4 regions of the Streptomyces tsukubensis genome follow, and region 1 is predicted to be linked to each of the others. Evidence: riboswitches for the same ligand, from Rfam matches in the RefSeq annotation. Region 1 holds a riboswitch; each other region holds the start of a gene.
The links. Region 1 has a riboswitch for cyclic di-AMP ahead of B7R87_RS14765 (M23 family metallopeptidase). Riboswitches for the same ligand answer to the same signal wherever they lie in the genome.
Positions count from the first base shown of each region.

Region 2: linked by a shared signal. The riboswitch ahead of B7R87_RS03125 (C40 family peptidase) and the one ahead of B7R87_RS14765 (M23 family metallopeptidase) in region 1 are both predicted to bind cyclic di-AMP.
Region 3: linked by a shared signal. The riboswitch ahead of B7R87_RS29195 (M23 family metallopeptidase) and the one ahead of B7R87_RS14765 (M23 family metallopeptidase) in region 1 are both predicted to bind cyclic di-AMP.
Region 4: linked by a shared signal. The riboswitch ahead of B7R87_RS11605 (transglycosylase family protein) and the one ahead of B7R87_RS14765 (M23 family metallopeptidase) in region 1 are both predicted to bind cyclic di-AMP.

Region 1 covers NZ_CP020700.1:3,689,113-3,696,321, forward strand. The annotation lists gene B7R87_RS33580 (hypothetical protein) at 1-61, shown strand, start outside; gene lhgO (L-2-hydroxyglutarate oxidase) at 261-1,487, shown strand; gene trmB (tRNA (guanosine(46)-N7)-methyltransferase TrmB) at 1,536-2,402, shown strand; gene B7R87_RS14760 (PrsW family intramembrane metalloprotease) at 2,760-4,022, shown strand; gene B7R87_RS14765 (M23 family metallopeptidase) at 4,267-5,277, opposite strand; cyclic di-AMP (ydaO/yuaA leader) riboswitch at 5,289-5,434, opposite strand; gene B7R87_RS14770 (PP2C family protein-serine/threonine phosphatase) at 5,740-6,939, opposite strand; tRNA gene B7R87_RS14775 (tRNA-Met) at 7,115-7,188, opposite strand.
Region 2 covers NZ_CP020700.1:1,017,482-1,024,690, reverse strand. The annotation lists gene B7R87_RS03145 (adenosylmethionine--8-amino-7-oxononanoate transaminase) at 1-1,298, opposite strand, end outside; gene bioB (biotin synthase BioB) at 1,291-2,565, opposite strand; gene B7R87_RS03135 (8-amino-7-oxononanoate synthase) at 2,821-3,981, shown strand; gene B7R87_RS03130 (ATP-binding protein) at 4,529-4,975, shown strand; gene B7R87_RS03125 (C40 family peptidase) at 5,089-5,568, opposite strand; cyclic di-AMP (ydaO/yuaA leader) riboswitch at 5,572-5,734, opposite strand; gene B7R87_RS03120 (hypothetical protein) at 6,083-6,403, opposite strand; gene B7R87_RS03115 (ATP-dependent Clp protease proteolytic subunit) at 6,400-7,089, opposite strand.
Region 3 covers NZ_CP020700.1:7,013,746-7,020,954, forward strand. The annotation lists gene B7R87_RS29175 (aspartate aminotransferase family protein) at 31-1,470, shown strand; gene B7R87_RS29180 (XRE family transcriptional regulator) at 1,547-2,188, shown strand; gene B7R87_RS33865 (DUF6126 family protein) at 2,352-2,528, shown strand; gene B7R87_RS29190 (tyrosine-protein phosphatase) at 2,698-3,510, opposite strand; cyclic di-AMP (ydaO/yuaA leader) riboswitch at 3,980-4,131, shown strand; gene B7R87_RS29195 (M23 family metallopeptidase) at 4,137-5,117, shown strand; gene B7R87_RS29200 (SGNH/GDSL hydrolase family protein) at 5,293-6,093, shown strand; gene B7R87_RS29205 (STM4011 family radical SAM protein) at 6,107-6,994, opposite strand; gene B7R87_RS29210 (STM4012 family radical SAM protein) at 7,005-7,209, opposite strand, start outside.
Region 4 covers NZ_CP020700.1:3,006,361-3,013,569, reverse strand. The annotation lists gene B7R87_RS11610 (LysM peptidoglycan-binding domain-containing protein) at 1-959, shown strand, start outside; cyclic di-AMP (ydaO/yuaA leader) riboswitch at 1,248-1,427, shown strand; gene B7R87_RS11605 (transglycosylase family protein) at 1,431-2,141, shown strand; gene eno (phosphopyruvate hydratase) at 2,560-3,846, shown strand; gene B7R87_RS11595 (FtsB family cell division protein) at 3,978-4,460, shown strand; gene B7R87_RS11590 (DUF501 domain-containing protein) at 4,535-5,074, shown strand; gene B7R87_RS11585 (Ppx/GppA phosphatase family protein) at 5,071-5,985, shown strand; gene B7R87_RS11580 (NAD(P)/FAD-dependent oxidoreductase) at 6,376-7,209, shown strand, end outside.

The DNA of each region.
Region 1 (7,209 bases):
CGAGCCCCGGGTCGCCGAGCTGCGCGAGCGGGCCAGACCGCTGCTGATGGCCCCGGCGTAGCGCGGTCGCGGAGGGCACTGTCAGTGGCGGGGTGCAGTATTCGGATGGGGCGGACGCGACATCGGGGTACGGCATCGGGGTGCGGCATCGGGGGTACGACAGCCGGGTACGGCATCGGCACAGGGCCGGAGCACAGGGGCAGGGCAGCGGGGCACGTCAGCGGGGATTCCCGGGTGAGCGGGCGGCGGGAGGTGGAGTGATGACGAGGACCGGAAGACGGCGGGTCGTGAGCGGGTTCGACTGCGACGTGCTGGTGATCGGCGGTGGGATCGTCGGCCTGTCGACGGCGTATGCCCTCACGCGTTCGGCACCCGGCACCCGGGTGGTCGTGCTGGAGAAGGAGGAGGCCCCCGCCCGGCATCAGACCGGCCGGAACAGCGGTGTGATCCACAGCGGGATCTACTACCGCCCCGGCTCCCTCAAGGCGCGGTACGCCGTCACGGGCGCGGCCGAGATGGTGAAGTTCTGCGCCGAGCACGGACTGCCCCACCGGGTGACGGGCAAGCTGATCGTCGCCACCCGGCGCGACGAGCTGCCCCGGCTGCACTCCCTGGTCCAGCGCGGCCGGGAGAACGGGATCCCGGTGCGTGAGCTGGGCCCCGCGCAGATCGCGGAGTACGAGCCGGGGGTGCGCGGTCTGGCCGCGATCCACGTCGGCACGACGGGGGTGTGCGACTACGGCGCGGTGGCGGAGCAGCTCGCCGTGCTGGCGGGCGCGGCAGGCGCGGAGGTGCGCTGCGGGGAGGAGGTCGTCGTGGTGGACCGCCGGCCCTGGGGCGTCGCGGTGCGCACGGCCTCCGGGACGGTCCTGCGGGCCCGCGCCCTGGTGAACTGCGCGGGACTGCACTGCGACCGGGTGGCCCGGCTGACCGGCGACGACCCCGAGATGCGGATCGTCCCCTTCCGCGGGGAGTACTACGAACTGACGGATCCGTCGCTGGTCAGGGGCCTGGTCTATCCCGTGCCGGATCCGGCGTTCCCCTTCCTCGGGGTCCATCTGACCCGGGGGATCGACGGCTCGGTCCACGTCGGGCCGAACGCGGTCCCGGCCCTCGCCCGCGAGGGGTACGGCTGGGGCGTGGTCCGCCCCGGTGAGCTGGCGGCCACCCTGAGCTGGCCCGGCTCCTGGCACATCGCCCGCCGCCACTGGCGTTACGGCGCGGGCGAGCTGCGCCGCTCGCTGTCGAAGGAGGCTTTCGCCCAGGAGGTCCGGCGGCTGCTCCCGGCGGTCACGGAGGAGGCCCTGCGGCCCACGGACGCGGGGGTGCGCGCCCAGGCCGTGCTCCGGGACGGCACCCTCGTCGACGACTTCCTGATACGGGAGACCCGCCAGGTCGTCCATGTGCTGAACGCTCCTTCCCCGGCGGCGACGGCGTCCCTCCCGATCGGCCGTGAGGTGGCCCGCCGGGTGCGGGCGATGCTGTAGGGCGTCCCGGCGCGGGCACCGGCGTACCCCCGTAGAATTGGTCCCACTGTGTCGACACCGCGCCCCCACACCCCCGAATCCCCCGCCCCCGGCTCCGGCTCCGAACCCGCCTCCGGGTCCACGGCCGATTCCGGCTCCGCTTCCGCTCCCGGCTCTGCTTCCGGTTCTGCTTCCGGGTCCGGCCGGGCGCGGCGTGAGCCGAGGTTCCCCGGAGGGCCGGCGGCCGATCCCGCGGGCTCGCACCACGAGCGGCGGATCCGGAGCTTCCAGCCCCGCCGCAGCCGGGTCACCACCGGCCAGGGCGATGCGCTCCAGCGGCTCTGGCCGGTCTGGGGCCTCGATATCGACGGACGGGAGCGGCTCGACCTCGCCGCGATGTTCGACGGGCTGCCGGTGGTGCTGGAGATCGGCTTCGGCATGGGCGAAGCCACCGCGGCCATGGCGGCCGCCGATCCCGCGACCGGGATCCTCGCCGTGGACGTCCACACCCCGGGTCAGGGCAATCTGCTCGGCCTCGCCGAGCGGAACGGGCTGACGAACGTCCGGGTGGCCAACGGGGACGCGATCATCCTGCTGCGGGAGCAGCTCGCACCGGGCGCCCTCGACGGAATGCGGGTGTACTTCCCGGACCCGTGGCCGAAGAAGCGCCACCACAAGCGGCGGCTGATCCAGCCCGAGTTCCTGACGCTGGCCGCCGGGGCCCTGAAGCCCGGTGCGGTGCTGCACTGCGCGACGGACTGGGAGCCGTACGCGGATCAGATGCTGGAGGTGCTGACCGCGCACCCCGACTTCGAGAACACGGCCGAGGACGGCGGCTTCGCCCCCCGGCCCGACTTCCGGCCCCGGACCCGCTTCGAGGGCCAGGGCCTGGACAAGGGGCACATCGTCCGCGATCTCCTCTTCCGCCGGGTCTGACCGCGGGGCTCCGGAGCGGACCTTCCGGACGCCCCGACCGACCTGAACGCCGTATCCCCGTCGCGTGTTGTCGGTGGAGGTCGTTAGTGTCGACAGGTGTCAGAGCCGTCGCCCCCGCAGCCCGATCCCAGCCCGCAGCCGCCCCGCCCGGCGGGCGCGGCACCCTCGGAGCCCCTCCCGTATGCCGTGGATACGGATACGTCGGGGCATTCCACACCCCTCGGGGAGGCCGGACGCCGGGCGACGCCTCCTGAACCCCGGCCCGCGCCGTCCGCCCCAGGACCTGGCGCACCCGCCACCCCCGGCGGCGATGCCGGGCCCACCGGGCCTGCCGTCCCCGCCTACGCCGCGGAGCCGGTGTTCGACGCGCTGCCCGAGCGGTCGCGCTGGCGCTACCAACCGCGCGCCTCCCGGATCTGGCGCAGCAAGGTGCTCCGGGCCGGGGTGCTGATCGTCCTGCTCGCGCTCTGCGCCCTCGCCATCCTCGCGACGGTCCGCGACGAGACCGGCACCCAGGGCTTCCTGGTCGGTCTCGGTCTGGCCACCCTCCCGGTCCCCCTGCTGCTCGCCGCCTTCCGCTGGCTGGACCGGGTCGAACCGGGCCCCTGGCGCAATCTGGCGTTCGCCTTCGCCTGGGGCGCCTTCGCCGCCGCCCTGATGTCGATCACGGCGAACACCTTCGCCATCCAGTGGATCGCCAACAGCACCGCGGACCCGACCGACGCGGACAACCTCGGCGCGACGGTGGTCGCGCCGATCGTCGAGGAGACCGCGAAGGGCGCCGCGATCTTCCTGCTCTTCTTCTTCCGGCGCCGGCACTTCACCGGTCTGGTCGACGGCATCGTCGTCGCCGGGTTCACCGCCACCGGCTTCGCGTTCACCGAGAACATCCTCTATCTCGGTACGGCCTTCGACGGCGACCGGCTGCCGGGCGAGTCCGGCCTCGTCTCGGTGACGGCGACGTTCTTCGTACGGATCGTCATGTCGCCGTTCGCGCATCCGCTGTTCACCGTGCTCACCGGTATCGGTCTGGGTCTCGCCGCGTCGGCCGCACGCCGCCACCGGTTCCGGAGGTTCGCCTTCCCCACGCTCGGGCTGCTGCTGTCGATGGGTATGCACGCCCTGTGGAACGGCTCGGCGTCGTACCTCGGCCCGATCGGCTTCTATCTGGTCTACGGAATGTTCATGGTCCCGGTCTTCGCGCTGCTGACCTGGCTGACGATCTGGTCCCGCCAGCGCGAGCTGCGGACGATCTCGGCCGCCCTGCCGCCGTACGCCACCGCCGGCTGGCTGGCACCGGCCGAACCGGCGGCGCTGGCCTCGATGCGGGCCCGTAACGAAGCCCGGAACATCGCCCGGCGCACCCATGGACCGGCCGCGGCACACGCGGTCGCGGAGTACGTCCGCTTCGCGACGTCCCTGGCGTTCCTGCGCGACCGGGCGCAGCGCGGCACGGCGGATCCGGACTTCACGGCGCGGGAGCAGGAGTTGCTGCACCATATGTGGCTGCGGAAGCCGGTGGCCGGTCCGGCGCTGGCCTATGCGGCCAGGGCGAGCGGTGTGGTCTCCGTACCGCCGCCGTACCGGGACTACGAGGGGTACAACCCGTACCGCGTCTGATCCGGCCGGTACGAGCACGGCCGGGGAAAAGAACCGGCAGCCCTGACGTCGGGGGGTTGGTGCGTCAGAGCTGCCGGTGGTCGTGAAGGCCAGGACCCGCCGTCCGTTGGACAGCGGTCTCCCTGGATCCCGGAGTCCGGGACCGCGGGAGCTTCAGGGCCGGGCGGGATGCACCGGTGGCGGGAACCCGCGATTCACCGGTTGCGGACCGGCCGGTGCCCGGCCGGTCCGGAACCCGCGGGCGTCAGGGCCGCAGACCCTTGCTGCGCAGCCAGGCGCCGGGGTCGATGGTCGTACCGCCGGGCGTCTTGACCTCCAGGTGGAGGTGGTTGCCGGTGGAGTTGCCGGTGGAGCCGACCCGTCCGACCATATCGCCCGCGACGACCTTCTGGCCCACGTTGGCGTTGATCGACGAGAGGTGGGCGTACATGACCTCGGTGCCGTCGTTCAGCTCGATGACGACCTGGTAGCCGTACGAGCCCGCGTAACCGGCGGACTTGACGGTGCCCGCGCCGACGGCCTTGACCGGGGTGCCCGCCGGGGCGGCGAAGTCCAGACCGGTGTGCTGGCCGGAGGACCAGAGTCCGCCGGACGAACCGAAGGTCGAGGTGATGTTGTACGAGGAGGTGGGGAGCGCGAAGCTCTTCGCCAGCTTGGCGAGGCGCTCGGCCTCCGCCTTCTTCTTGGCTTCCTCGGCGGCCTTCTTCTTCGCCTCGTCCGCCTTCTTCTTGGCGTCGGCGGACGCCTTCAGCGCATCCGCGGCGGCGGCTTCGGCGGCGGCCTTCTCGGCCACGGCCCGGCGCTCCGCCTCGGCCTGCGCCTGCTGCTGCTCGGCCTGCTGGAGGATCCGGGAGCGCAGCGCCTCACCCGCGTTGTCGTCGGCCTTGGACTGCTCGCCCGCCTCGGTGACGGTGTCGCCCATGGTGGCGAGGCCGGCGTTCGGCGCGCCGTCCTCGGTGCCGCCGAGCCCGTCGGGGAGGGAGATGGTGATGGGGGCCTTGTCCTGCGCGGTGGCGATGCCGCCCGCGCCGACCGCGGCGATCACACCGACACCGAGGACGGTGGAGCTGCGGGCGAAGGCCCGGCGCTGCTGCCGCAGCACGCGGTGGCGGCCACGGTTCGGGAGAAGCGTTTCCGCGCTGGGGTTCCACTCACCGGTGGACGGCTCGGCACCACCGTCTTCGCCGAAGCGGGTGCCGTTGCTCATGTACCCGGGCCCGGCGGGGGCTTGCGGGGCAGGACTGTTGGACGCCACTGAGGCGTACTCCTTTCCTTCCTTCTCGCCTACCGGGTTAGCTGACGGGTTCGGAGCAGGAAGGTCTCCTACGGAGTCTCCGCAGGCTGCGGAGGCATCCGATTCACCCCAAGAAGTGGTTCCCCGGTTCCCTTGCGGGATTCGGCGCATGAGCACGGAGCCACCCTGACGGCGACTGGGACGACCGCGCTGCGTTATCGAACGTTAATAGACACGGGGAATGTTTTCCAAGTGTTCCTGATGATCGTTAAACCCGGACGGCGAACCAACTGGGACAGAAGGCTTCCAAATCGGGCGAGTTACCCGCCCCTGAGACCTGTTCAGGGCCTCTCCGCCCCCTCCACACCCCTGATGGTTCGTCAGATGTTATGGCGACAGCGATGGTTCGATCACGCACCGTGCAGAAAACGGCAGTGCAATGGCACATAGCCCCCAGCACTTGGCCAATCGTTGGTCAACTCTTTATCCATCGGCCCGGAGAGGCGGCTGTTCCGACGGCCGGCCCCCCGCCCCGGCCCCGTTGACCTCAGCGGTCCCGACGGGACCACCCGGACCACTGCCTCCAGCCGGGCGGGTGACCGCGAGCAGCGCCATATCGTCCGTCGATCCGCCGCCCGTATGCCGTCGTACGTCGTCCACCAGCGCGTCCAGCAGCTCCCCCGGCCCCGGGAACGACCGCCCGTCGAGCTGCTCCTCCGGGTCGTAGAACACCCCGGCCGCGTTCCGCGCCTCCGAGAGCCCGTCCGTGTAGAGCAGCAGGGTCGACCCGTCGGGCATCGGATGCGATTCGGCCCGCCCCGGCCAGTTCCCCAGCTCCTTCATGCCCAGCGGCAGCGCCGCCTCGTCGGGCGGCAGGGTGCGCAGCCGCCCGTCGGCGTGGAGCAGCAGCGGCTCGGGGTGCCCCCGGTTCAGCAGGCGTACGGCCCCGAAGCCACGCGGGATCTCCGCGAACACGGCGGTCGCGAACCCCTCGAAATCGTCGAGATCGCCCGCTCCGCGCCGTAGCGCCTCCCGGACGAGCGCCTGCTCCAGCCGGTCGGCGACGCACTCCAGCGTGGCCTCCCGCTCGGCCGCCTCCCGGAAGGCCCCGATCAGGATGGCCACGGCCTCCACGGCCCCCAGACCCTTGCCCCGGACGTCCCCGACCACCAGCCGTACACCGTGCGGAGTGTCCTGTACGGCGAAGAGGTCGCCGCCGATGAAGGCGTCGGCGAGGGCCGCCTCGTACCGTGCGGCGATCCGCAGCCCGCCGATCTCCTCGGCGGGCGTGGGCAGCACGGCCCGCTGCGCGGCCTCGGCGATCACCCGGGCCGAGGCCAGTTTCTGGTTGCTGCGGGTGATGACCCGGTTGATGAAGAGCGCCAGGGCGGAGACGGTGACGACCGTACTCAGCTCGGTATAGGCCTGGGTCTGGCCGAGGGAGCGGTTGTAGATGTCCAGACCCAGCTCGGTCAGGACGGCGAAGGCGCCCGTCGCCAGCGTGACGGCGAAGGAGAAGAAGGGGGCCGCGATCAGCGGGGCGGCCGTGAACATGGGCACGGCGGTGAACTTCGCGGGGGTCGTGAGGTCGTACACCACCCCGAAGACGATCATCAGCGACGGCAGCATCCGGGCGAAGCGCCGGGCACCGCCGTATCCGTTCCGCTGTGTCTGCTCCGCCACAGGTGCTCTCCTCCCCTCCCAGCCTCACGGCGGCGGGTGCACGGGGCGAGCCGCGCTGGACCGGCCGGGTGACCCCCCGGGCCCCTGCCCGGCCTCCGGAGACCGCGAGCCCCTCACGGAATACGACAACAGCCCGGTGCTCTCGTAGAACGAGAGCACCGGGCCGTGTCTTCAGTAGCGGGGACAGGATTTGAACCTGCGACCTCTGGGTTATGAGCCCAGCGAGCTACCGAGCTGCTCCACCCCGCGTCGGTAAACACAACCTTACGC
Region 2 (7,209 bases), 2.7 Mb from region 1:
CATCCCGCGGCGGCGGCCGCGAGGACCGCATCGCACAACGTGCCCAGATCCTCGTCGCCCGTCACGAACGGCGGCATCACGTACACCAGGTCCCGGAACGGCCGCAGCCACACACCCGCGCGGACCGCCGCGGCCGTGGCGGCCGCCATGTCCACCGGATGGTCGAGCTGGACGACCCCGATCGCGCCGAGCACCCGGACGCCGGTGACCCCCGGCAGCTCCACGGCCGGCGCCAGGCCCTCCCGCAGACCGGTCTCGATGCGCTTGACCTCGAACGCCCAGTCCTGGTCCAGCAGCAGGCCGATCGACGCGTGCGCGACCGAGGCGGCCAGGGGATTGGCCATGAACGTGGGCCCGTGCGCCAGTACGGGGAACTCGCCGCGCGAGATCCCCTCGGCGACCTCCGGGGTGCACAGCGTCGCGGCCATGGAGAGATAGCCGCCGGTGAGCGCCTTGCCCAGGCACATCACATCGGGCGATACGCCCGCGTGACCGGCCGCGAAGAGCGTCCCGGTGCGGCCGAAGCCCGTGGCGATCTCGTCGAAGACCAGCAGTACCCCGTGCTCGTCACAGGCCTCCCGCAGCACCCGGAGGTAGGCGGGCGAGTGGAAGCGCATCCCGCCCGCGTTCTGCACCACCGGTTCGACGATGACCGCCGCCGTCTCGTCGGCGTGCCGGGCCACCATGTCCCGCAGATGGTCGGCGTACGTCTCGTCGTAGGCGTCGTATCCGGCGGGGGGCGCGTCGGCGAATATCTGCTCCGGCAGTACGCCCGACCAGAGCTGGTGCATCCCGCCGTCGGGGTCGCACACCGACATCGGCTGCCAGGTGTCGCCGTGGTAGCCGCCGCGCCAGGTCAGCAGCCGCTGTTTGGCGGGCCGCCCGGCCGAGCGCCAGTACTGGAGGCACATCTTCACCGCGACCTCGACGGAGACGGAGCCCGAATCGCTGAGGAAGACATGGCGCAGCGGCTCGGGGGTGATCTCCACGAGCCGGGCCGCCAGCCGTACGGCGGGCTCGTGGGTGAGTCCGCCGAACATCACATGGCTCATCCGGTCCAGCTGGCCGCGCGCGGCCTCGTTGAGCACCGGGTGGTTGTAGCCGTGCAGCGCGGACCACCAGGACGACATGCCGTCGATCAGTTCGTGCCGGCCGTGCGCCGGTTCGGCGAGCCGCAGCCGTACCCCCGAAGCGGAAGCGACGACCAGGGGGTCGGTACGGCCGGGCATCGGGGCGTACGGATGCCAGACGTGCGCCCGGTCGAGCGCGAGCAGCTCCGGTACCGGCAGCTCAGGCATTGGGCGCCACCTCGGTGCCCGCGCCGCGGCGGCGTACCGTCACCAGATCGGGACGCGGCCCGCCGCCCGCCGCCCCGGTCGCCCTGCTGGTTTCGGTCGTTGCGGTGGAACCGCATCCGGGACCGGTGGCGTGACCGCAACCGGCGCCGGAGCCGCAACCGGCCTCCCCGGCCGGACCGCAGACGGATCCCGCGGTCCCGTCGGCGGCCGGGTGCGATCCGCAGCCCGGTCCCCCGCCCTGCGCACCGTCCGGTGCGCCGCCCGTCCGGTGCGCGGGCAGTGTGGTCGTCCCGGCGCCCTCCACCTCGAAGCCCGCGTCCGCGATCATGTCGAGGTCGGCCCGCCCGGCCTGGCCCTCACTCGTCAGATAGTCGCCGAGGAAGATGGAGTTGGCCAGGTGCAGTGCGAGCGGCTGGAGGGTCCGCAGATGGACCTCGCGGCCGCCCGCGAGCCGTACCTCCACATCGGGGCAGACGAACCGCACCATCGCGAGGATCCGCAGACAGCGCTGCGGCGTCAGGTTCCACTCCTTCGCCAGCGGGGTGCCCTCGAAGGGGATCAGGAAGTTCACCGGTACCGAATCGGGGTCGAGCTCCCGCAGCGCGAAGACGACGTCGACCAGGTCCTCGTCCGTCTCGCCCATCCCCGCGATCAGCCCGGAACAGGCCGACAGACCGGCGGACTGCGCCTGCTGCACGGTCTCCACCCGGTCCGCGTAGGTGTGGGTGGTCGTGATCTCCCCGTACGTCGCCTCCGACGTGTTGAGGTTGTGGTTGTACGCGTCGGCTCCCGCCCCGCGCAGTTTCTCCGCCTGGCCCGCGGAGAGCAGTCCGAGGCAGGCGCACACCTCGACGCCCTCGTTCTGTTCCTTGATGGTTTCGATCGTCCGTGACACCCGGTCGACGTCGCGGTCCGTCGGACCGCGGCCGCTGGCCACCAGACAGACGCGCTTGGCGCCGCCCGCGACCCCCGCGGCCGCCGCCTGCGACGCCTCCTCCGGCTTCAGCCAGGTGTACTTGAGGATCCCGGCCGTCGAACCGAGCCGCTGCGAGCAGTACGAGCAGTCCTCGGGGCACAGCCCGGACTTCAGATTGACCAGATAGTTGAGTTTCACCCGGCGGCCGAACCACTGACGGCGTACCCGGCCCGCCGCGGCCACCACGTCGAGCACATCGTCGTCGGAGGTCGCCAGTACCGCCAGCGCCTCGTCCCGGGTCGGCGGCTCGCGCCGCAGCCCCTTCTCCACCAGTCTGCCGAGAAGCTCCATGGCGCCGATCCTGGCCTAAGGAACTCCCCGTGGGAAAGTCGGAATCTCACAACAGACCTTCACCGAAGTGTGTGCATGACCACATGGGGAGCGGGAGCGCACCCGGTTAGCCTCTGTGCGCTGCCTACAAAAGCGGCGGCGGCGGACCGGGCCTGCAACGGACGCCGGACGGAGCGCCGGACGGAGTGCCGGACCTCCGGAGCACTTCGGCGGCCGGATCACCGGAACACCCAGAGAGCGGGGGAGCACGCCACCATGCCCGACGACCCCTTCGAGTGGCTCGACGAGGAATCCGCGCGCCGGGAGCGCGCCGGGCTGACGCGGACGCTGCGGCCACGCGCCGCCGGGTCCGCCCTGGTGGATCTCGCGGGCAACGACTACCTCGGGCTGAGCCGCCACCCCGAGGTCACCGCCGCGGCGGCGGCCGCCGCCCACCGCTGGGGTGCGGGTTCGACCGGCTCCCGGCTGGTCACCGGCAGCACCGAACTGCACGCCGAGTTCGAACGCGAACTGGCGGCCCACTGCGGGTTCGAAGCCGCGCTCGTCCTCGCCTCCGGCTACGCGGCGAACCTGGCCGCCGTGACGGCGCTGAGCGGGCGCGGCGCGCTGATCGTCTCGGACGCGGCCAACCACGCCTCCATCGTCGACGGCTGCCGGCTGTCGCGGGCGCAGACCGAGATCGCCGCCCACGCGGATCCCTCCGCGGTACGGAAGATCCTCGACGCGCATCCCGGGCGGCGGGCGCTGGTGGTCACCGATTCCGTCTTCTCGGTCGACGGCGACGCGGCCCCGCTCGCGGAGCTGGCCCGGATCACGGCCGGGCGGGGCGCGGCGCTGCTCGTGGACGATGCCCACGGTCTCGGCGTTCTCGGTGAAGGCGGGCGGGGCACGGCGCATGCTGCGGGGATCGCGGGCGCGCCGGGCGTGGTGGCGACGGTCACGCTCTCCAAATCGCTGGGCAGTCAGGGTGGTGCCGTCCTCGGTCCGGCGCGGGTCGTCGCTCATCTGGTGAACACCGCCCGGACGTTCATCTTCGACACCGGACTGGCCCCGGCAGCGGTCGGCGCGGCCCGGGAGTCCCTGCGGATCCTGGCCCGTGAGCCCGGCCGGGCGGACCGGGTGCGGTCGGCGGCGGGCGCCCTGTACACGGGGCTGACGGCGGCGGGGCTGACGGCCGCCCGGCCCGATGCGGCGGTGGTGTCGGTACGGGCGCCCTCGCCCGAGGCCGCCGTGGGCTGGGCCGCGGACTGCCGGACGGCCGGGCTGCTGGTGGGCTGCTTCCGGCCGCCGTCGGTGCCGGACGGGGTCTCCCGGCTGCGGCTGACGGCCCGCGCGGATCTGACGGACGAGCAGCTCGCGGAGGCGGTGGCGGTGGTCGTCCGGACGGCACCGCCGGATGCCCGCTCGGACCGCTGACCGCTGACCGCTGACCGCTGACCGCTGACCGCGCCCGGGCACCGCACCCGGGCCCCGGGCACTGGGCCGATCCGGGGCACCGGGCCGAAACGGTGAGTCCTGGCCAGGCGTACGGCTCCGGGCCGAGCCCAGCCGGGGTGCCGGGCCGAGCCTCCGCCGGAGCACCGAGCACCGGGCCGGAGCCGTGAGTCCGGTAGCCGTACGGCCGGGCGGGCGGACCGCGGAGCGCCGGACCCGGCCCGGGAGGGCATACGCCCGGAAGGCCGGGGACGACGCGCCCGTGACGCGGGGGCGGAGCCTCCGGAAGGGGCGCTTCCGCCGCCCTGGGCCGCCCAAACGGCGGACAAAGCGCCTGTGCATGGCCAAAAACGGTCTTGCGTCGCAGAGTTCACCGCTTTGAGCGACTGTTGTCCACAGATCTTGGCGGATCGTGCCTGCGGCGGGAGGATGGGGGCAGTCCGGCGCTCAGCGCGAGCCGTGGCCGTCCGCGCACACCTCCGCCATGACCTCGGACAGCACGGCCGCGGGTGGAAAGGACGGCGTCGCGATGGCAGATCTCCTGGAGAACTCGATCACCCTGCCGAGCGAAGCGGCCTCGGTTTCGGTGGCGCGCCGACATGTGACAGCGGCCCTTGCCGAATGGGGTCTGCCCGCCGGGTCGGACGCCCTGGACACGATCCGGCTGATCGTCTCGGAGCTGACCACCAATGCCGTCCAGCACACCTTCGGCCAGTCGCCCACCTTCACCGTGACCCTGCTGCTGGAGCGGGACGAGGAGCTGCGGATCGGGGTGACGGACAGCCACCCGCGCTGGCCGCAGCGGCTGCCCGCGGCCGTCCGCCAGGACAACGGGCGGGGCATGGTCATCGTCCGCAGCCTCACGGCGCACAGCGGCGGCCGGCTGACGGTCACTCCGACCCCGGACGGCGGCAAGACGGTCTGGATCGCCCTGCCCTGGCACCCGTCCGGCGCCGGGCCCGCGGACCCCGGCTGACCGGCCCGCCGCGCCGCACGGGCGCGGCCGGGAAACGACAGCCGGGAAACGACGGCCGGGGGCCCGGCACGTCCGCCCCGGCCCCCCGGCACCGCCTCAGCTCTTCCGGTCGGTCAGCGAACCCTGCCGTACGAGATGCTCTTGCTCCAGATCTTGTCCAGCTTCACCCAGGAACCCCTCTTGGGGGAGTGCCAGATCTTGCCCTTCCCGGCGTAGATCCCCACGTGGTAAACACCGCCCCGACCGTGGAAGAAGACCAGGTCACCCGCCTTCCGCGACTTCACGGAGATCTTGCGGGTCTTGTTGTACTGCTGCTGAGCGGTCCGCGGGAGCTTCTTGCCCGCCTTCTTGAACGAGTAGACCGTCAGCCCCGAGCAGTCGAAGCGGGACGGTCCCGCCGCGCCGTACTTGTACGGAGCACCCTTCTTGGAGGCGGCGATCTTGAGCGCCTTGCCCGCGTGCGCCGTGGCCGCGGCCTGGGCCTCCGGCGTACCGCCGGGCACGACCAGCGTGCCGCCGAGCGCCGCAATCGTCAGAGCGGACACCGCGCCCGCCCGGCCGAGGAGGGACGGGACGTTTTTCTGCGCATTCATGCGCAACCCTTCGTCAGCCGCCTGTGAAGGATGACCTGTCGGGTTCGGGCGGACGAAGGTGCCCGGCCGCTGACGCGGCTTCACCCCGAGGAACTTCCGGATCGGACATGGTCCGGCGGTTCCGTACTGCCTGGGTCCTCCACTCCTGCCGATGCACTTCTGTCGACCAGTAGTCCGGAACGGCGGCAGGACTCGGCGTCCGCCCGGACCGCCCCGCCGAGGTGACGGGGGCTTGTCGTCCCAGGGATCTTGACCCACCGACTGCCGGATTTCGAAGTCAAAACGGCGATATGTGAGTTTCAACACGAATGCGGCGTTCGTATGAACATGACCCTGTCCGGGCCCCTGAAAGGGCACTCGGAACACCCCGTACCAGCGCTGGAGTAAGACTTTCCGGTAGAGGGATCGTCATTCGTCCGCAACTTGACGGTAGGTGTTACCGGCGGTTCGACTCCACCGATTGAGGGAGGGGGAATCCCACTCGATCAGCGGTTGACGAGTGGACGGCGGTCCGTCAGGGCGGCGACTGCGGTGGGATGGTCACCCGGAATGTCCGCCTTTCGCCGTCGAGAATGCGGAGGGCGTGGCCGAGCGTCCCGGTGTGCAGCTCACTCTCCCCGCGCCGGTGCATCAGAGTCAGGGCGTCCCGGAGTTCGGTGGCCCGGCTCACCAGGGCCTGGGCCGCGCGAAGGGCTCCGTAGGTGTGTTCGGAGCGGGCCGGGTTGATCCGGCCGACGAGATCCGCGACGGCCAGATAGGCGTCGACGACCTCGGCCTCGGCACGGGTCAGTGCGGGCAGGGGCGGCGGTTCGGGCCACGGTGCGGAGGGATTCACCGCGGGCCGCCGCCGCCACCGGTGCCGGCGGCCGGTCCCGCGGTGCCGGGGCCGCCGTCCCGGCCGGGCCGCGAGGAGGCCTTGCGGCTGCCGATCACCTGGTCGACGAGCCCGTACTCCTTCGCGCCCGCCGCGTCGAGGAACAGGTCCCGCTCCAGATCGGCCGCGATCCGCGCCCGCTCCCGGCCGGTGTGCCGGGCCAGCAGATCCACCGTCAGGGCGCGCAGCCGCAGTAGCTCCCGGGCTTCGATCTCCAGATCCGACGGCGTGCCCCGGACCGGTTTGTCGAGGGCGGGCCCGCGGAGCGCGACCCGGGCCCCCGGCAGCGCCATCCGCTTGCCCGGCGCCCCGGCCGCCAGCAGCAGCGCGGCTGCCGCCGCCACCTGGCCGATGCAGGTGGTCTCCACATCGCAGACCACCGTCTGCATGGTGTCGTAGATCGCCAGCATCGCGCTCGGGGAGCCGCCGGGGGAGTTCAGGTAGAGGGCGATGTCCCGGTCCGGGTCGGCGTATTCGAGATGGAGGAACTGGGCGATCACGTCGTTGGCGGCCGTGTCGTCCACCGGGGTCCCCAGGAAGACGATCCGCTCCTCCAGCAGCTTGCTGTAGGGGTCGAGGGTACGGGTGCCCCGCGAGGTGCGCTCGGTGAACTGCGGGAGGACGTGGCGGGCGGCGGGACGATTCATGGCGTACCTCTCCTCGGTCCTGGACGGGCGGCTGCCGTCGACCCGTCTTCCGTAAAAAATGTACAGGACGTACAGAGTCGCGCCCGGGGTTCGGGAAGCTGCGGCGGTGGTGAACTGCCA
Region 3 (7,209 bases), 3.3 Mb from region 1:
CGTACTGGCAGCCAAGGAGAACCCCGCTCCATGACCCCGACCCCGACCCCGTCACCGGAACCGACGCCGCCCGGGGCCGCCGCTCCGGCCGGGAGCTTCGACCTCGCCGGACTGCTGGCCGAACGCGGCGGCGAGCGGTACGCCCTGCACGCCCGCCACCTCAACCCCCAGCTGCCGCGGATGCTGCGCACCATCGGCTTCGACCGCACCTATGTACGAGCCGAGGGCGCCTACTTCTGGGACGCCGAAGGCAACGACTATCTGGACATGCTCGCGGGCTTCGGGGTGATGGGCCTGGGCCGCCACCATCCCGTGGTCCGCAAGGCGCTGCACGACGTCGTCGACGCCTCCCTCCCCGATCTCACCCGCTTCGACTGCCCGCCGCTGCCCGGACTCCTCGCCGAGCGGCTGCTGGCGTACAGCCCGCATCTGGAGCGGGTGTTCTTCTCCAACAGCGGTACGGAGGCGGTGGAGACCGCGCTGAAGTTCGCCCGGTACGCCACCGGACGGCCCAGGGTCCTCTACTGCCACCATGCCTTCCACGGGCTGACCACCGGCTCCCTCTCGGTCAACGGCGAGTCCGGTTTCCGCGACGGCTTCGCCCCGCTGCTGCCCGACACCGCCGTCGCCCTGGGCGATGTGCCCGCCCTGGAGCGCGAGCTGGCCCGGGGCGATGTGGCGGCCCTGGTGGTGGAGCCCATCCAGGGCAAGGGGGTGTACGCGTCCCCGCCCGGCTATCTCGCCGCCGCCCAGGAACTCCTCCACCGGCACAAGGCGCTGCTGATCGCGGACGAGGTGCAGACCGGTCTCGGCCGGACCGGCGACTTCTACGCCTACCAGCACGAGCCGGGGGTGGAGCCGGATCTCGTCTGCGTCGCCAAGGCGCTCTCCGGCGGCTATGTGCCGGTCGGTGCCACCCTCGGCAAGGGGTGGATCTTCGAGAAGGTCTACTCGTCGATGGACCGGGTGCTGGTGCACTCCGCCAGCTTCGGCTCCAACGCCCAGGCGATGGCCGCCGGGCTCGCCGTCCTCGCGGTCATCGAGGACGAAGGGCTGGTCGCCCGCGCCCGCGCCACCGGCGATCTGCTCCGCGGCCGTCTGGGTGCGCTGGTCGACCGGTACGAATTCCTCCACGAGGTCCGCGGCCGGGGTCTGATGACCGGCATCGAGTTCGGCCGCCCCCGCTCGCTGGCCCTGCGCAGCCGGTGGGCGATGCTCCAGGCGGCCCGCAAGGGACTCTTCGCCCAGATCGTGGTCGCTCCGCTGCTGCAGAAGCACCGGATCCTCACCCAGGTCTCCGGCGACCACCAGGAGGTGATCAAGCTGATCCCGCCGCTGACCATCGGGGAGCCGGAGGTCGACCGCTTCGTGACCGCCTTCACGGCGGTCATGGACGAGGCCCACGCCGGGGGCGGACTGCTCTGGGACTTTGGAAAGACGCTGGTCAAGCAGGCGGTGGCCCAGCGCTGAGATCATACGATCGGGAAATTTTTGCCTCCGGGGCAAGAAACTTGCCTCGGAGGCATTTTCCTGGCGCAATGGAGTCATGCAGAGTCCTCCCGGGGGCCACCCCCCGGACCTCCGATCCACGGCGCCCGGCGGCCCCGCCGCCGGGGAGGCGCCCGACGCCCTGCCGGACGTGGCACCCAGGCTGCGCGATCTGCGCCGCAGGCGCGGGCTCACCCTGGAGGCCGCCGCCCACCGCGCCGGACTGTCGCCCGCGCATCTGTCCCGGCTGGAGACCGGCCGCAGGCAGCCCTCGCTGCCGATGCTGCTCGGCCTCGCCAGGATCTACGGTACGACAGTCGCCGAGCTGCTCGGCGAGTCGGCACCCGAGCACGACCCCGTGATCCGGGCCGGCAGCCGGGAACCCTCCCAGGCCGACGGCTGGACCTACCACCAGGTCGGCAGCCCGGGCCGGGCCATGCAGACGCTCCGCCTCATCGTGCCGTACGGCGCCCAGGGCGAGCTGGTCCGCCAGCATCCCGGCGAGGAGTGGCTCTACGTCCTCGACGGCCGGGTCCGGCTCGGTCTCGGTGACACCGTCCACGAACTGGGCCCCGGCGACAGCGCGCACTACGACTCGCTGACCCCGCACCGGATCGCCGCCGCCACCCGCGACGGAGCCGAGATGATCTTCGTCCACACCCTGCTGCAGAGCCCCGACATCTTCCATCCGCACTTCTAGGTCCCCTCTCCGGTCTTCCGGTCTTCCGGATCTTGCCGATCCGGCCCGGTCCGGGAGAAGGGCCCGGGCCGCCCGACGGTCCGCACCGTCCCGCCCGTGCAGATGCGATCCGGCCCCGCGCCGGAGGAACCCGGCCGTCGCGCCGGAGAAAGCAGAGGCCGTCATGGTCGAGAACCCCGCCGCTTCCGAAGGCGCCCAGGCCGCCGGTACCACCCCCCGTGCGAAGAACGAGGAGGGCAAGTTCCCGAAGGGGATCTGGATCCGGCTCTTCGCCTATCTGGTCGCCGGACACGTCTTCGCCGGCTTCCTCTACCTGCTCTTCGAGGTCGGGGCCAAGTAGACCGCCCGGACCCCGGGGCCGAACCAGGGGCAGCCCGCCCGGCCGGCGGCTGAGGGCCGCACCGCGATCCGCCCGGCACCGGCCCGGCGCCCGGCGCGACGCTCTGCGGCCGGGCAGGGGCCCCGCTCGCACCGCAGAGCCGAGCCCGCTCCGGACGCCCGGGGCCCGCTCAGTCCGTGCCGAGCAGCCTCTCCCGCAGCCGCTCCCGGGTCGCGGAAGAGAGGCCGAGCCCCTCGGAGAGATAGCGCGGCGTACCGCCCCATACCGAGTCGACGGCGTCGAAGGCCGCGTGCAGATACGCCGCGCGGGCGTCGAACAGCGGGCTCAGCAGCTCCATCACCTCCGGCGACATGCCCTCCGGGGCGTCCTCCGCCCGGCGCACCCGGTAGCGCCGGTGCGGGTCGTTCGACTTGAGATAGTCCGCCTCGACGGCCTCCCGCTCCACACCCACCGCGAGCAGGGTCACCGCGACCGACAGCCCCGCCCGGTCCTTGCCCGCCGCGCAGTGCATCAGCGCGGGGACGCTGTCCTCGGCCAGCGCGTGCAGCACCCGGCTGTGCTCGGCCGTCCGCCCGGTGATGATCGTCCGGTACGCGTCCACCATCCGCTGCGCCGCCCGGCCGTCTGCCAGCAGGGACCGCAGCTGTGACAGATCACCCCGCCGCACCACCTGCCAGAACTCGGCGCCGTCCGCCGGGTCGCTCAGCGGGAGGTTGAGATTCCGGACCCCGGGCAGGGTCACGTCCGGGCCCTCGATGCGGATATCGGCGGCATTGCGGAAGTCGAAGACCGTGTGCAGTCCGAGACCGGCGAGAAAAGCGGCGTCGCTCGCGGTGGCATGGGCCAGATGGCCGCTGCGGTAGAGCCGTCCGAAGCGCACTGCACGGCCGTCGGTCGACGGCAGTCCGCCGACGTCGCGGAAGTTGCGGATCCCGGCCAGCTCCGGCTCGGTCGACGGGACCTGCGGCACCTGCTGCGTCACAACGGCTCCCTGGGCAGTCACGGCCGTCGGCGCCGGTCGCCGACGGTGGCATGACCTTGACGATACGACATTGATTCCTCAGGCAATCATTCCATCGGATGGTCATGAACTGCACGGTGAATGCATGGTGGGCGCTCGGCGCCCGGACGTGCCACCGACTGTCGAATGAACAGCTTCTGTCCCCTATGTCCGTCATGGTCTCTTCGTTGGAACATGCCCTGTCTCGTTGGGAGATGGGGAGCGGCTCATGAGCAGGATCACAATCGTGACGGTGTGTGGCGGTGGCCCGGGAGGGGCATACGGACGCCCGGCGGGAGTTGACGGGGTGACGCCCACGGAGGGTCACCGCGGTCGGCCCGTCCTCAAGATCGGCTCCGCCCGTCGCCGGGTGAGTGGCTTGTTCCTGCTCTTATGGCCGGTCTACGGTCACCGCACTCCGGTCGGACCGCCGAATCCTGCCGCCGTCCGGAACCCTTCACCCGAAGCACGTGGCAGGAGCGGGGGACCCAGGTAGTCCGCCGGACGGGAAACCGTCCGGCTCGGGGTGAAGTCGCGCCGTGCGCGACCGGGCACCTCCCGCCCGAACCCGACAGCTCACCTCGCAGGCGCCGGAGAGGAAACGCGCCATGCCCGGAAAGGGTAAGCACCGCCGTCCCAAGTCGACGGTCATCACTCGTGGAATCGTCGCTGCCGGTACCGGCGGTGCCGCCATCGCCCTGCCCCTGATCGGGGCCACCGGCGCCCATGCCGCCGAACAGGCCGCCCCCGCCGCCCCGACCGCCGCCGTCGCCCCGGCGGCCGCCCCCGCCGCCGCTGCCGAGAAGTCCGCCGGATCAGCCACGTACATCGTGGTCGCCGGGGACCATCTGTCCAAGATCGCCTCCGAGCGGGACGTCGAGGGCGGCTGGCAGGCGCTGTACGCCGACAACCGCGCCGCGGTCGGCGACGACCCGTCCCTGATCCACCCGGGTCTGAAGCTGGTGCTCGACGGCAAGGGCGCCGAGCGCGCCCCCGAGGCCCCGGCCGCCAAGAAGGCCGAGGCGGCCGAGCCCGCGCAGACGGTTGAGAAGGGTGAGCGGGCCTCGCGCGACGGTGCCCGTCCCGCCGCCCCCGCCCCGGCCGCCGCCGAGCCCGCCGCCCCGGCGCGGCAGGAGACCGCCCCGGCGCCCGCGCCGGAGCCCGCCCCCGAGGCCGCCTCCGGCTCCTGGGCCGCCCCGCTCGCCGGTGCCCAGGTCAGCACCCCGTACCGGGCCTCCGGTGCCATGTGGTCCAGCGGCTACCACACCGGTGTCGACTTCGCGGTCCCGACGGGCACCTCCGTCCGGTCCATCGGCCCCGGCACGGTCGTCTCCGCGGGCTGGGCCGGCGCGTACGGCAACGAGGTCGTCGTCCAGCACACCGACGGCACCTACTCCCAGTACGCCCACCTCTCCTCCCTCTCCGTCTCGGCGGGCCAGTCCGTCGACGGCGGACAGCAGATCGGCCTCTCCGGCTCGACCGGCAACTCCAGCGGCCCGCACCTGCACCTGGAGGTCCGCACCGGACCGGCCTACGGCTCCGACATCGACCCGGTCGCCCATCTCCGCGGCCACGGCGTCTCCCTCTGAGACGCCGCAGCTCCGGCCCTGGGCCCCGCCGCCCCGGCGCCCGGCGAATCCCCCGCGACACCCCGTGTCGCGGGGGATTCCCCGTATTCCCACCACCCCGGGTGATCACGGTGGGATAGATCACGGCCCGTCAACCCCTCCCTACGGTCGCGTAGGTCACATCCGCGGAGAGAGGATGGCCTCCGTGGGAGACGATTCGAGAACTTATGACCAGTCCGGAATCGGGTCGTACGCGGCGATCGGGGACAGTTTCACCGAGGGCGTGGGGGACCCGGGGCCCGGGGGGACCTACCTCGGCTGGGCGGACCGCTTCGCGGGACTGCTCGCCGACCGCAGACCGGAACACACCTTCCGGTACGCCAATCTCGCCGTACGCGGCAGACTTCTCGACCAGATCGTGGAGGAGCAGGTCCCCAGGGCGAAGGAACTCGCCCCGGACCTGGTGTCGTTCTGCGCCGGGGGCAACGACATCATCCGTCCCGGCACCGACCCCGACGATGTGGCGGAGCGTTTCGAACGTGCCGTCGCCGAACTGACCGGCGCCGTCGGCACGGTCATGGTGACCACCGGGTTCGACACCCGGAACGTGCCCGTCCTGCGCCATCTGCGCGGCAGGATCGCCACGTACACGGCCCATGTCCGGGCCATCGCCGACCGCTACGACTGCCCGGTGCTCGACCTGTGGTCGCTCCGGTCCGTACAGGACCGCAGGGCCTGGGACCCCGACCGGCTGCACCTGTCGCCGGAAGGGCACACCCGGGTCGCGCTGCGGGCCGCCCAGGTCCTCGGCCTGGAGGTGTCCGCCGACCCGGACCGGGCGTGGCCGCCCGTACCGGTGCGGGGCACCCTCGAAGTCCGGCGCGACGACATCCAGTGGGCGCGGGAGTACCTCGGGCCGTGGATCGGACGGCGGCTGCGAGGCGAGAGCTCCGGCGACCACGTGGAGGCCAAGCGGCCCGATCTGCTGCCGCTGTGACCCCTTCCGGCGGTCAGGGACCGGCCGGGCCGCCGGAAGGGAGCACCCCCGGAGCCGGTATGCGCTCCAGCACCCCGCCCGCGAAGACGTCGTACAGCGGCAGGGATTCGAGGTGGACGTACCCGATGTGGCAGTCGCAGACCGCCAGCGGACAGGCCCGCGGCCGCAGCGCAGCGCGGTAGGAGCCGTCGTAGAGGTTGCCCAGCGGGGCGGGGACGAAATGGCAGCGGCGGACCGTCCCGTCGCCGTCAACCGAGACCACCGACTCTCCCGTACGGCACGGCAGCCCGGCCGAAGCGTGCGGATGGCGGCTGTACGCGAACAGCGGGTCGATCGCGGCCCATCCGGCGGCCTCGGCATCGGTGTAGGTGTGCCCCTCGGCCGCGTTCACCCAGAGGTAGACGTGTTCCGGCAGTTCGGCGCGGAGCCGCAGCGCGGGCTCGCGGTGCTCAGGCAGACCGACGATCCCGACGCTGAAGCGGATCCCCAGGGCGGCCAGCTCCCGGGTCTTGCCGAGGAAGCGGTCGTACGGCGTCTGACCCGGATGGTACGTGCACCAGAGCGCCACCTTCTCCGGATCGGCGTCGGCCAGCCAGCCGGTGCGGCAGCTCAGGTTGGTCTGCACGGCCACCCGCCCGACCTGGGGCAGTCCGGACAGCTCCACCAGGGCCCGCCGGTACCAGGAGCGGACCAGAGCTTCGCCCCAGGGGGTGAAGAGCACCGAGAAACGGCCCCCGGCGGGCGCCGTCGGCTGGTCGGCCACCCATCCGCAGAATCGTTCCAGCGCGGCGCGGTCGGCGCGCAGGGTCTCCGGACTGTCCCGCCGCTTGGCGAACGGGCAGTAGGGACAGTCGTAGTCGCAGGAGGCCAGCGGCCCCCGGTAGAGCATCGTCAGATCCACGGCGCCGCCCTCACTTCGGCTCGTAGGCGGCCATCCCGGCACGCACGGCGGGAGAGAACAGCTCGGGACCCAGCGCGTCCGAGTGCGCGAGCCCCTCGGGGCCGAGCCGGAGGAGACCGGCGGGCGCGTCCCGGTCCAGCCAGCCCAGCGCGGCGAACCGCGCCAGCTCCGGGCCGAAGTCGTCCTCGGGCGCGCTGCCGAAACGGTCCCGGTAC
Region 4 (7,209 bases), 680 kb from region 1:
CCCTGGTCGTCGCAGCGGGGGTGACGGGGTCCGCGATTGCGATCCCGCTCCTCGGCGCCACCTCGGCGTCCGCCGCCGACTCCGCAACCTGGGACCGTGTCGCGGAGTGCGAGAGCGCCGGGCAGTGGACCGTGAACAACCTCAACGGCTACTACGGCGGGCTCCAGCTCTCCCAGGAGACCTGGAACACCTACGGCGGCCGGGAGTACGCCGACCGGCCGGATCTGGCCAGCCGCTCCCAGCAGATAGCCGTGGCGGAGAAGGTGCTCGCCGCGGAGGGGCCCAAGGCGTGGCCGTCCTGCGGGATCGCGTCGGGCCTCGGCGGTGCCGCGGGCACCGCGACCGGCCCGGGCGGCGCCGATCCGGTGCCCAGCGGTCCGGCCGCCGGACGCCCGGCGGACAAGGCGAAGGCGGGCGACCTCCCGGCGGAGCCGCGCAAGGCGGGGGAGAAGGCGCCGGACGCCGCCGCGTCCCCTTCCCCCTCCGCCGGAAAGGCGGAGAAGAAGGAGACGGCGGCCAAGCCCGCCGAGGGCGTCGGCAAGCACCGCGGCGCACCCGCCGCGGAGGAGACCGCCAAGGAGACCCCCTCGGGCGCGACCGGCACCGGCACCCCCGAGGGCACCGGCACCCCGCCCGCCGAAACCGCCGACCCGTCCCGCGCCTCCGGCCCCGACCGGACCTCCCGGTCCGAGACCGATGCCCGTTCCGATGCCCTGAACCAGGGCGATCAGGGCGGTACGGGCACTCCGGCCAAGACCGACACCACGGACGGTACGGGCGAAGCCGGGCAGCCCTCCGGTACGTACACGGTCCGCTCCGGCGACAACCTCTGGTCCATCGCGGAAGAGAAGAAGGTCCCCGGGGGCTGGCCGGCGCTCTATGAGGCCAACCAGGAGCTGGTCGGAGCTGATCCCGATCTGATCCTCCCTGGCCAGAGCCTTGATCTCCAGGCGAAGTAGCCTCCGGAGCATCGAAATTGACGCCCTATTTTGCTGGGATATGTCCCTTTCTGTGTAAGTGAGACATGAGTCTCTTCGGTCCGGCCGTGGTCCCCACTCTTCCGGAATCCCGCATTCCGCACGCCACCTGCGAAAACGCGAGTTTCCGGAGGGGTGGGATGGGCGATTTGCCCACGATGTTCCGTCGTTGAAGAAGCGGGACGCCTGTGACTACGGTCTGGACCGCTCGCCAAAGCGGGCACCACTGACCGTCACGCCGAATCCTGCCGTCGGTCGGGGGGAACTGTCGTCGCGAAAGCGCCGAAGGCAGGAGCGGGGGACCCAGGTTTGTGCCGGTCCCGTCCGAAAGCCCGTGAGGGCGGTGGACGACCGGCTTGGGGTGAAGCCGTACGACGCAGGTCGTACGGCCGGGCAACTCACTGCGCCCGAACCCGACAGCTCACCTCGTAGGCGTCGGTGAGGAGAACCTCCATGCTGTTTTCCAGCAAGGGCAAGCACCGCCGCCCGTCCAAGGCCGCCCGCTTCGCCGCCTTCGCAGGCATCACCACCGTCGCCGTCGCCGCCCCGATCATGGGCGCCACCTCGGCCTCCGCCGCCACCGCCGCCGAGTGGGACAAGGTCGCCCAGTGCGAGTCCGGCGGCAACTGGTCCATCAACACGGGCAACGGCTACTACGGCGGCGTCCAGTTCTCCAGCTCCACCTGGGCCGCCTTCGGTGGCACCAAGTACGCCCCCAATGCGCACCTCGCCACCAAGGCGCAGCAGATCGAAATCGCCGAGAAGACCCTGGCGGGCCAGGGCAAGGGCGCCTGGCCGAAGTGCGGTGTCGGCCTCTCGAACACCCCGTACGGCGGTGCCGCCGCCGAGCAGGCCCCGGCCCAGCCCAAGCAGGAGCAGCCGAAGCAGCAGGCCCAGCCCGCCCAGCCGAAGCAGGAGCGCGCCGAGGTTCCGACCACCCGCTCCGAGCGCGCCCAGGCCCCGGCTCCGGCGAAGTCCGCGGCTCCGGCCAAGGGCTTCGAGAAGGGCGACGGCGAGTACGAGGTCAAGTCCGGCGACACGCTCAGCAAGATCGCCGAGGCCGAGCAGGTCGAGGGCGGCTGGCAGAAGCTGTTCGAGCTGAACAAGGACACCGTCGACGACGCCGACGTCATCTTCCCGGGCCAGCAGCTCCACCTCGGCTGACGGACCTGCGGCTCCCCAACGAACCGCACCCCCGGGCCGGTCCCTCACCGGACCTGCCCCCTCCCGGACCCCGGACCGCGGCTCCCCCCTGCGGTCCACCCCCCCCACGGGTCCGACCCCCCGCACCCCGGGCCGGCGCGCTTCCCCCGTACGCGCCGGTCCGGGGTTCCGTCTGCCGCCCCCGACTGCTCCGTACGGCCCCGGAAAACCGCCCCCGTGCACCCGTCTGAGCGAGCAGATGCCCAGCTGAGAACTGTTACCCATCGGTAGGAACGCGGCTTTTGCCCACCACCGCAGTTCTTCGCACTCTTTTTCGTCCCAGGGGGCGGGCATCGGCGGGGCGGCGCCCCCCGTCCGGTTAGGCTCTTGGCGCAAGGCTCAAGAGACCCGCACCCCACGCGTCACATCCCAGAAGGAGATGCTCGTGCCGTCCATCGACGTCGTCGTAGCCCGGGAAATCCTCGACTCCCGGGGGAACCCCACGGTCGAGGTCGAGGTCGGCCTCGACGACGGGAGCACCGGCCGCGCCGCCGTGCCCTCCGGTGCCTCCACCGGCGCCTTCGAGGCCCTGGAGCTCCGCGACGGGGACCCGAACCGCTACCTCGGCAAGGGCGTGGAGAAGGCCGTCCTCGCCGTCATCGAGCAGATCGGCCCGGAGCTCGTCGGCTACGACGCCACCGAGCAGCGCCTGATCGACCAGGCGATGTTCGACCTGGACGCCACCCCCGACAAGTCGTCGCTGGGCGCCAACGCCATCCTCGGTGTCTCCCTCGCCGTGGCGCACGCCGCCTCCGAGGCCTCCGACCTGCCGCTCTTCCGCTACCTCGGCGGCCCGAACGCGCACCTGCTGCCCGTTCCGATGATGAACATCCTCAACGGCGGCTCCCACGCGGACTCCAACGTCGACATCCAGGAGTTCATGATCGCCCCGATCGGCGCGGAGTCCTTCTCCGAGGCGCTGCGCTGGGGCACCGAGGTCTACCACACCCTCAAGAAGGTGCTGAAGGGCCGCGGTCTCTCCACCGGTCTCGGCGACGAGGGCGGCTTCGCCCCGAACCTGGACTCCAACCGTGCCGCCCTGGACCTGATCCTGGAGGCCATCAAGGAGGCCGGCTACACCCCCGGCCAGGACATCGCGCTGGCGCTCGACGTCGCCGCCTCCGAGTTCTACAAGGACGGCGCCTACCACTTCGAGGGCAAGAGCCTCTCCGCCGCCGAGCTGACCTCGTACTACGAGGAGCTGGTCGCCGCCTACCCGCTGGTCTCCATCGAGGACCCGCTGTTCGAGGACGACTGGGAGGGCTGGAAGGCGCTCACCGAGAAGCTGGGCTCCAAGGTCCAGATCGTCGGCGACGACCTCTTCGTCACCAACCCGGAGCGCCTCGGCCGCGGTATCGAGGAGGGCTCCGCCAACGCCCTCCTGGTCAAGGTCAACCAGATCGGCTCCCTGACCGAGACCCTCGACGCCGTCGAGCTGGCCCAGCGCAACGGCTTCAAGTGCATGATGTCCCACCGCTCCGGCGAGACCGAGGACGTCACCATCGCCGACCTGGCGGTCGCCACCAACTGCGGTCAGATCAAGACCGGCGCCCCGGCCCGTTCCGAGCGCGTCGCCAAGTACAACCAGCTGCTGCGTATCGAGGAGATCCTCGACGACGCCGCCGTCTACGCGGGCCGCAGCGCCTTCCCCCGCTTCAAGGGCTGATTCCCTCAGAATCCCAGGGCGACCGAGCCCGTAGGGTTCGCCAGCCCGTCGTACGCCACGTCCCCGGCCGCGGTCCCGTACCGTGTCCGGGGACGTGCGCACGTACACACGGAGCAGGGGAGGCGGACGGCATGGCCCGGAAGAGTGCCGGATCCGGCGGCGACCGGTTCTCCACGGCGACCCGGCTGCGTCTGCTCGGCGAGCAGACCGCCGCCCGGGTCTACCGCTCCCAGAACAAGCGCCAGGCCCGCCGCTCCCGGCTCACCGGCCGCGCCGCCTTCCTCGCCCTGATCGTCTGCTCCCTCGTCGTCGCCCTCGCCTACCCGATGCGGCAGTACGTCTCCCAGCGCGGTGAGATCGCCGAACAGCAGGAGCGGCGGAAGGACGCGGAGGAGCAGGTCGAGAGGTTGCGCGACGAGAAGGCCCGGCTCCAGGACGACCGGTACATCCGCAAGCTGGCCCGGGAGCATCTGCACTACGTGGAGCCCGGCGAGACCGGCTATACGATGATCGACCCCGAGGCGGCCGAGAAGCGCCGCACCGACCAGGGCTCGGCCGACCGGCCCTGGTACTCGAACGTCTGGGAGGGCGTCGACACCGCGGACCGCGAGTAGGCCGTCCCGTACCGCCCCCCCGACAAGAGCAGCAACAGCAGCACCAGCAGGCACGACCCGGACCCAAGGCAGGCATGGAAACCCCTCCTCCCACCACCGAGCACACCGCCCCCACGGACGCCGATATCGCGGCCTTCGAGGAGCAGCTCGGGCGGCCGCCGCGCGGGCTGCGCGCGATCGCCCACCGCTGCCCCTGCGGACTGCCCGATGTGGTCGAGACCGCGCCCCGGCTGCCCGACGGCACCCCCTTCCCCACGCTCTACTACCTGACCTGCCCGCGTGCCGCCTCCGCGATCGGCACGCTGGAGGCCAACGGCGTGATGAAGGAGATGAGTGAGCGGCTGGCCGCCGATCCCGAGCTGGCCGCCGCCTACCGGGCGGCCCACGAGGACTACATTGCCCGCCGCGACGAGATCGAGGAGCTGACGGGCTTCCCGAGCGCCGGCGGTATGCCCGACCGGGTGAAGTGCCTGCACGTCCTGGTCGGCCACTCCCTGGCCGCCGGGCCCGGGGTGAACCCGCTGGGCGACGAGGCCATCGCGATGCTGCCCGAGTGGTGGGCCAAGGGCCCGTGCGTGACCCCCTGCACCCCGGCCGCGGAGCCCTCCGCATGACCCGGGTCGCAGCCGTCGACTGCGGTACGAACTCCATCCGCCTGCTGGTCGCCGATCTCGACCCCGGGACCGGGGTGCTCACCGAACTGGACCGGCGGATGACCATCGTCCGGCTCGGCCAGGGCGTGGACCGCACCGGACGGCTGGCGCCCGAGGCGCTGGAGCGCACCTTCGCCGCCTGCCGCGAGTACGCCGCCGTCATCGAGGAGCTGGGCGCCGAGCGGGTGCGCTTCGTCGCCACCTCCGCCTCCCGCGACGCCGAGAACCGCGACGAGTTCGTCCGGGGCGTCCTGGACATCCTCGGTGTCGAGCCCGAGGTGGTGACCGGGGCGCAGGAGGCGGAGTTCTCCTTCACCGGCGCCACCCGCGAGCTGCCCGGCCACGAGGAGCGGCTGGTCGTCGACATCGGCGGCGGCTCCACCGAGTTCGTCACCGGCCGCGAGCACGTGGCGGCCGCCCGCTCGGTCGACATCGGCTGCGTACGGCTGACCGAGCGGCACATCCGCAGCGATCCGCCGGCCGAGGCCGAGCTGGCGGCGGTCCGCGCGGACGTCGAGGCCGCCCTCGACCTGGCCGAGGAGACCGTTCCGCTGCGGAGCGCGGCCACCCTGGTCGGGCTGGCCGGTTCGGTGACCACGGTCGCGGCGATCGCGCTGGGGCTCGACCGCTATGACTGGGAGGCCATCCACCACTCCCGGATCCCCTTCGAGACCGTCGCCGGGATCACCCGTACCCTCGCCGCCGCCACGCACGACGAGCGCGCGGCGATCCCGGTGATGCACCCCGGCCGGGTCGACGTCATCGTCGCGGGTGCCCTGGTCCTGCTCGGGATCATGGAGCGGACGGGGGCCCGGGAGGTCGTCGTCAGCGAGCACGACATCCTCGACGGCATCGCCTGGTCCCTCGTATAAATCCGGCATAAGGCTCGTATAAAGCGGGCCCCCGCAGCGCCGCGCGGGGGCCCGTACAGCAAGTTCGTGAAGTTCTTCACAAGGAAAAAGGGCCTGATGGGGGCCCTGGGGGGCCGAAAGGCCCGTTCCGTCCGGTCCAAGGGCCCGACGGGACCCTTACAAAGGGGACTTCGGCCTGTTTCGGGCGTGTGAACCAGATGGGGGGCAATCGCCTCGGCCGGGCCCAAGCGTCCAGCTCACGGCGGGTTCCCAACGACTGGACCACCGGCCGGGTTCCCTCTTCGGGGTGTCATCTGGATCACGGGGGCCGCGCAGTGTAGCAGAGGTACCCGCAGTTCTTGTGAAGGGGCTCACGAGCACCCCCTCGGAAGGGGGTGGATACTCGATGGCATGAGCACCACGGAGCGTCCCAGGATCCTCGTCGTAGGCGGTGGGTACGTTGGCCTGTACGCGGCCCGGCGCATTCTGAAGAAGATGCGTTACGGCGAGGCGACCGTCACGGTCGTCGACCCCCGTTCGTACATGACGTACCAGCCCTTCCTCCCCGAAGCCGCCGCCGGCAGCATCTCGCCCCGGCACGTCGTCGTACCGCTGCGACGCGTGCTGCCGAAGGCCGAGGTGCTCACCGGTCGGGTCACCACGATCGACCAGGACCGCAAGGTCGCCACGATCGCCCCGCTCGTCGGCGAGGCCTACGAGCTGCCCTTCGACTATCTCGTCGTGGCGCTCGGCGCGGTCTCCCGTACCTTCCCGATCCCCGGCCTCGCCGAGCAGGGCATCGGCATGAAGGGCATCGAGGAGGCCATCGGCCTGCGCAACCACGTTCTGGAGCAGCTGGACAAGGCCGACTCCACCACCGACGAAGAGGTCCGCCGCAAGGCCCTGACCTTCGTCTTCGTCGGCGGCGGCTTCGCCGGTGCCGAGACCATCGGTGAGGTCGAGGACCTGGCCAGGGACGCGGCCAAGTACTACCGCAACGTCAAGCGCGAGGACATGCGCTTCGTCCTCGTCGACGCCGCCGACAAGATCCTCCCCGAGGTCGGGCCCAAGCTCGGCGCCTACGGCAAGGAGCATCTGGAGGGCCGCGGTATCGAGATCTACCTCTCGACGTCGCTGGACTCCTGCGTCGACGGCCACGTGGTGCTGAAGAACGGCCTGGAGGTCGACTCCAACACCATCGTGTGGACCGCCGGTGTGAAGCCGAACCCGGCGCTGGCCCGCTAC